One region of the Paenibacillus sp. NPDC057934 genome, then DNA from elsewhere that is predicted to be linked to it. Evidence: predicted binding sites of a transcription regulator. Region 1 holds the regulator's gene; the other holds the start of a gene.
What was found. The regulator CtsR, encoded in region 1, represses protease genes until heat stress. The targets are predictions, from matches to a motif close to ATGGTCAATAAAGGTCAAACA.
Positions count from the first base shown of each region.

Region 1 (3,420 bases):
TTGGGACTAATGAGATGCTTCTCCACAAGTACCTTCTTATCCAGTTCCTCCAGATCATCCAGCCTCAATAGCTGAAAAGCGCCAAAGTCTGCTGCAGCCTCTCCCTGAAACACAGGACTAAGCTGTTCCAATACCTCTTCCGACTGCTCAAGCGATGCAAGCAGAGGAAAAGGGAGATGCTGCAAATTGCGGGCGATTCGCATACGACTGCTGATGACAATCTCGGAATGGTCACCGTCGCTGCGCATCCAGTCACTAAGTGCTTTTTCGGTAAAACGGAGACTTGACATGTCATATCCCCCCTATATATCAAAGACTTTACTCTTGTGCGATTTCTTTTTCAAGTTCACGAATCTGATCCCGCAAATGAGCCGCGGTTTCGAACTCTTCCTGAGCGATGCTCTGCTGCAACTGCAGCTTCAGTTCGTCGATTTGACGTCTGAAAACAATCCGTGCTCCAGCGCGTTTCGGAATCTTGCCCACATGCGCTGTGCTACCATGCACACGCTTGAACAGCGGGTCCAGGGCACTGTTGAAATACTTGTAACAAGAGCTGCAGCCGAAGCGGCCAAGTTTACTGAACTGGGAGTACGTCATTCCACAGTTCTCACACTGCAGACTCTGTGTGTTTCGCGAAGCGGCGGTTTTCTCTTTGCCGGCTCCCTCCAGATCAAGCAGACCGGAAAGGAGACTGTGAATGGAGAAACCTCCGGCTGTCCCCGGAATCAGTTCTCCCTTTTCACGCGCACAGCTCTCGCAAATATGAAATTCCGTCTTCTCTCCATTTACGATTTTGGTAAAATGGAGCGTTGCCGGCTTGGCGCCACATTCCTGGCATAACATAAGGTAAAGTCCCTCCCTTAGGATTGACGTTTATTTGCCCAATAAAGAGATTAGCATGGCCTTCATAAGCTTGGCACGAATCTCATCCCGGTACGGAAGCTTAACCGTCAGGCATTCCCGGGAAATGGCAGCACGCATCAGGCATGCTTCCCGCTGGGTTAGAAAACGGGCTTCCTCCAGCTGATAAATTAGCCCTTCGGCAGTATTTTGATCAATTCCGGCCCCAATCGTATGATTCAGATGGGTATGCAAGGCCACATTCTGAGGCAACTCAAAACGCTGAATCCGGATATAACCGCCACCTCCGCGCTTGCTCTCCACGATGTACCCTTTTTGAAGAGTAAAGCGTGTACTGATGACATAGTTGATCTGTGACGGCACGCATGAGAACTGGTCCGCCAGGTCATTTCGCTGGATTTCCACCGTACCTTCGGGACTTTCATGCAAAATATTCTTCAGATATTGTTCGATAATATCGGAGATATTACGCATCACTCATCCTCCAGTATTCCAATCTTGATGTTGCAATATCGCCATTGAAAGCGGGTCAACAGTCCGATTAAAGCGGTCTTTAAAAAACTTACCCAACTACAAAACAGCGAATCCTAGCCGTCGTAGTCACTTCATGGTACGGTACAGACACTATAGTGTGACCTTAGCGCTCGAAACTACATACCCTGTAAGTCAGTGGAAAGTTCAAAATACCTCTTATTTCAGCTTGCGTTGACTTTGACTTTCTTTGACTTTTTTAATATTATAACATATTTTTTTGCAATGCCAAGTGGCTACTCTTATTTTTCACAAAATGTGATCATTGTATTCGAAGCTCGAGCTTAAAATCATACGATCTTGAGGTGTAAAAAGCCCCTTCACAGCGATTGCCATGAAAGAGCTAGAGTTTTATATGAATGATTAGGATCAGAAAAAGTCAAACAAAGCTGTCTTCTGTGCCGGGATGATATCCTCCAGCCACTGTACTCCTATTTCACTTCCGGTCAACCTACCTACCTTGGCCATTTCCACGGGACGTTTGTACCCTAGCAGTAGTATCGTCAAAGTTCCAATATCGAGGACCACATCACCTTGTGTACCCTCTCCTTCAATCTTTTCCAGAGATGCCGTCCCTTGGTCTGTAATCTGCCATTCCCAAAGTCCATGATTCCACGGCGCATGCTGATCCTCAATGAATACCTTCAGTTGACCAGAAGAAGCTAGTCCACTGAAAGAATACTCCTCTATAAAAGACTTGGCATTCACAATGCGGCCCATAAAATAAGGATGATTCTCCTGGGTAATTCGAGGATCTGGCAGCAGGAAAGGCAGAATATCATCACTTGGAACAAGCTTTAGCGCTGCCCCAGTCACCATGGAGTCATGATTAGCCAGGAAGGTCCATAGTGCTTGACGCGAAGCTTCATTCAAATATACAAACTCCCTGATGACCAGTTCTCTATTCTCTAACTTATATAGGATATACCCTTCTGGATCACCTTCTGGCGAATAAAAGACCGCATGATGTGTATTCTCATTCAGAACGGAGTGTTCCCACCAGTCTTTGCTTCGAAGGAGAGTTCCGTTATATCGCGAGGCAAAACGCTCATATAATGGTTCAAGCTGCTCAAGGTCCACCCGCACATCGCGGCGAACAATTCCTTTAACATCGATTTTTCGAGGAAACTTCGAGACAGGAATAGTATAATTCTTCGTTTCACAATAAATCTCCCAGCCAAATTTACGATAGAACGGGATTAGGAAGGGATGCAAAAAGGATAAGGTTTGCCCTGCTTCATTCATGGTCTCCAGCGTATGTGACAACAGTTTGGCTACAAGTCCTTGTCTACGGTTCTCCGGCCATGTAGATACACCGGCAATTCCCCCCATAGATACGGTACGGCCTTGTAAGTTGACCTGGAGTGGGAGCAGCGTCAGCATGGCGCTAAGCGTTCCGTCCTCAAAAATCCCCCAAATTCGTTCCGGTTTGAATCTTTCTCGAGCCTTGTCTTTGTCTTCGGTGGAAAGTTTATACTGAAAAGCATATTGGGATAAGCTTAAGCTATCCTCAAATTCAGTGGAATTCAATTGCCTGATCTCCATTAACTCACCTCATCTGTACAATAATCGATCTAATGTGAGTATACAGGCATCCAACTTTCATTGCTAATTCAAAGATAAAAATAAGAGTATATCAACAACTTATCCACAGACACAAACCTCAAAGTTTGCTCTCCAACGACTAAGCTTCATCAATCCCAAGAGTTATCCCCGAATTACCGGATTTTATCCACATATTCAATTTTTTATCCACAAAAACCGTGTATTACTCAGCTTTTTACTTGACGACCCTATATAAATGTGCATTGTATCCACATAAATGTGATGATCTATCTTAGGATATTGTGTCCACATGTGCGTAAGTTTTCTGTCTTTTCCTGAAATTATCCACAACATTTCCACAGGTCTGCACAACGCAAAAAACCATTGTTGAAATACTCAACAATGGTTTGAATTGCTTGGCGGCGTCCTACTCTCCCAGGACCCTTCGGTCCAAGTACCATCGGCGCTGGAGGGCTTAACGGT
Region 1 covers NZ_JBHVPB010000017.1:63,700-67,119, forward strand. The annotation lists gene mcsB (protein-arginine kinase McsB) at 1-290, opposite strand, end outside; gene mcsA (protein-arginine kinase activator protein McsA) at 319-843, opposite strand; gene ACFVRY_RS27855 (CtsR family transcriptional regulator) at 874-1,335, opposite strand; gene ACFVRY_RS27860 (GNAT family N-acetyltransferase) at 1,762-2,937, opposite strand; partial or broken rRNA gene rrf (5S ribosomal RNA) at 3,352-3,420, opposite strand, start outside.

Region 2 (3,420 bases), on a different contig from region 1:
TGGCTATAGCGGTGGCGCGCATGGCATGTCCTATCGTCAGGCCTTCACCTTCTCCCTGAAGGATGGGAAACAGCTGCTCTTGCGTGATCTGTTCGGCGCTAATCCCAATTACAAGAAAGATCTGAACACCAAGCTGAGCCAGCGATTCAAAGCCGATGAAAGTTATTTTGGCGGCTTCAAAGGCCTGCAAACGGAGCAAAGTTACTATTTGAAAGACGGCAAGGTGGTTCTCTTCTTCCAACTCTATGAATACACACCGTATGCTGCCGGGTTCCCTGAATTCGCCTTCACTTTCAAGGAATTGCTGCCTAGTGGAACCAGCCCTTTTTCCGCTTTAAAATAGGGCCAAGGACACCTTCCCGTTACCACTTCTATGCAAGGCTCATATGATATATAGAGGTCCAGCATAGAGCGGGGAGGGAGAGTTATGAGCTTTCAGTATACGGCGCTAGGTGATTCCTTGACGACTGGTTTTGGGGCGCTGCCGGGTAACGGATTTGTGCCGGTGTACCGCAGGACAGCGGAGTCCAGGCTGGGTTCCTTCGTGGCCTCGTCCAATCTGGGTGTCAATGGGATGACTACAGCTGAACTGGAACAACGTCTGCGTAGAAGCAACGTCTTCCGGCAATCGGTGAGGGAAGCGGACATTATCACGATGTCTATCGGCGGCAATGACCTAATCCGTGCAGCAAAGTCGGGATCAGGCCCTAATGGGATTTCACCCAGGGTTCTGCAAAAATCTTTGCAGGAATGTCGGCAGAACTTCGGCGGCATCATGAACTCGATTGGACAATTGAAGGCGGGTACACGAGAGCCTTATATCATAAGAATCGTGGGATTGTATAATCCCTACCCCCAGGTTGCAGAAGCGACAGCATGGGTACGTCAGTTCAACCAGTATGCTTCCGGATACAGCAGTCGAGTGGTTGGATTCGCTTCGATCTATGGTGAGTTTGCCGGCAATGAGCGGAGCCTGCTATCCATTGACCATCTTCATCCTAATGGACGGGGATACCGGGTAATTGCGAGCAAGCTGGATGGATTGGGGTACGGAATGCTGTACTAAGGAATTAGCGTAGGTGTGGTTGAAGGTTGTCCTCTTAAAGCGATGAGCTCATGAGCATAAAGTCTGATGGGATATATTAAAAAAGCCCCTGAATCTGCAGATCGCAGATTCAGGGGCTTTTGCATGCTCAAAAGATTTTATACTCCAGGAACCAGTGTCTTCTCAATTACTTTGTCAACAATACCGTACTCGGCAGCATCAGCAGCGCTCATGAAGTAGTCACGGTCCGTATCCTTCTCGATACGCTCCAGCGGTTGGCCAGTACGTTCAGATAGAATACCGTTCAGCTTATCACGCAGCTTCAGGATGCGGCGGGCGCGGATTTCGATATCCGTTGCCTGTCCTTGAGCGCCGCCCAGCGGCTGGTGAATCATGATCTCGCTGTTCGGAAGCGCAAAACGCTTGCCTTTAGCACCTGCGTTCAACAGGAATGCTCCCATGGAAGCAGCCATGCCCACACAAATGGTGGAGACGTCAGGCTTGATGTATTGCATTGTATCAAATATAGCCATACCAGCAGTGATTGATCCGCCAGGACTGTTCACATAGAGGTGAATATCCTTCTCCGGGTCTTCAGCTGCCAGGAACAGCATTTGCGCGATGATGGAATTGGCCACCACGTCATTAACCTCCGTTCCGAGGAAAATGATGCGGTCCTTCAGCAAGCGGGAATAGATGTCATAAGCGCGTTCACCGCGGTTGCTCTGTTCTACTACCATTGGGATATAACTCACGTGGAAAACCTCCTTGGTATTGGCTCTTCGAATGTGTTCATTTTTTACTGTTACCGTAATAACCACATGATAAACAAATTCAAACAAAAAGTCAAAGAAAGTCAAACTTAGTTGCAAAAAAAAAGAGCCACATCATGGCACTTTGGTTAAAAACAATATAGAACTCACAATTGATGATATAAAAAATTAGTGGCGCGCCCGCCAAGAATCGAACTTGGATCTCAGGCTTCGGAGGCCTACGTCATATCCATTGGACCACGGGCGCAACAGAAATTATTATAATACAAGAAGATTACAATTGCAATGTATTAATATCAAAGTATTGGAATCTTTATTTCCTATGGGCATCGTATGGAAATGGTACAAGCCCGTCCTCCCGGCCGATCAACCCATAAAGATGCGGTAAAGCCCTTACATCCCGTGATATATGTATAAGTTGAAAAGAGGTTGTGAATTCTACTCTCGGAAGACTTGCGCTCCCTGCGAAATTTGGTTAGAATAGGGGTGGGACTTAAAAAGTTAACCCGGGACGTTTTAAGACCATGAACGAGGGAATAGAGAAAGACGAAGTTGCAGGAGTGAAAGCATGCGTAATTTATTGGAAATCCAAAAGCAGCTTCTGCCTGATCTCATGGAAACCCTTAAGAGACGGTACACGATTCTTCATCAGATCATGTTGTCCGATATTATCGGGCGCAGAACGCTAGCCGCTTCCCTTGATATGACGGAGCGGGTGCTGCGTGCCGAGACGGATCTTCTGAAATCGCAAGGGCTCATTGAGATCGAGAGCGTAGGCATGCGCATTAGCGATGCCGGTCGCAGACTGCTTGACCTGATGGAGCCGATCGCCAAGAGCCTGTTCGGTCTGGATGATCTAGAAGAGAAAATCCGCACAACCTATGGTCTTAGTAAAGTTATCATAGTACCGGGTGACTGCGAATCGTCACCGTTCACCAAACGCGAGCTTGGACGCGCTGGCGCCAGGGCATTGCTCGGTGTACTGCGTTCAGACGATACCATTGCCGTTACAGGCGGCTCAACATTAGCCGAGATGGCCGATCAGTTGTCCCCCCCGTTATCCCATTCCTATAAGGACGCCTGGTTTGTACCGGCGCGCGGAGGGCTGGGAGAGAGTATGGAGATTCAAGCCAACACCATTGCATCCACGATGGCCAAACGGGTAGGCGCGAATTACCGGTTGCTGCATGTGCCGGATTTACTTGGTGAGGATGCTTATCAGTCCCTTGGGCTGGACTCCAATATTGGAGAGATCGTCGGCATCATCCGTCGCTCACGTATCATTGTGCACGGTATTGGTGACGCCCTGGAGATGACCCGCCGCCGTAATCTGGATGAAGCCACAGTGGCAGAAATTCAGGGAGAAGGAGCGGTAGCCGAATCTTTTGGTTATTACTTTAATGAAGAGGGCAAGGTGGTTCACACCATGCTCACAATGGGACTGCGTCTGGAGGATATCATGCGGACGGAAGTCGTCGTCGGAATTGCCGGCGGCAAACGCAAGGCCAAGGCCATTCACGCGATGCTTCGTTTCGGCCAGGAGGATATCCTGATTACCGATGAGGCCGCTGCGATGGAGATTGGCAGAGAAATCGACAGTGA
Region 2 covers NZ_JBHVPB010000004.1:31,315-34,734, forward strand. The annotation lists gene ACFVRY_RS10175 (PdaC/SigV domain-containing protein) at 1-343, shown strand, start outside; gene ACFVRY_RS10180 (GDSL-type esterase/lipase family protein) at 428-1,066, shown strand; gene clpP (ATP-dependent Clp endopeptidase proteolytic subunit ClpP) at 1,204-1,800, opposite strand; tRNA gene ACFVRY_RS10190 (tRNA-Arg) at 1,991-2,065, opposite strand; gene ACFVRY_RS10195 (sugar-binding transcriptional regulator) at 2,387-3,420, shown strand, end outside.
Region 2: clpP (ATP-dependent Clp endopeptidase proteolytic subunit ClpP) is a predicted target of CtsR. The motif match lies at 1,888-1,908, and genes of this name have one in related genera.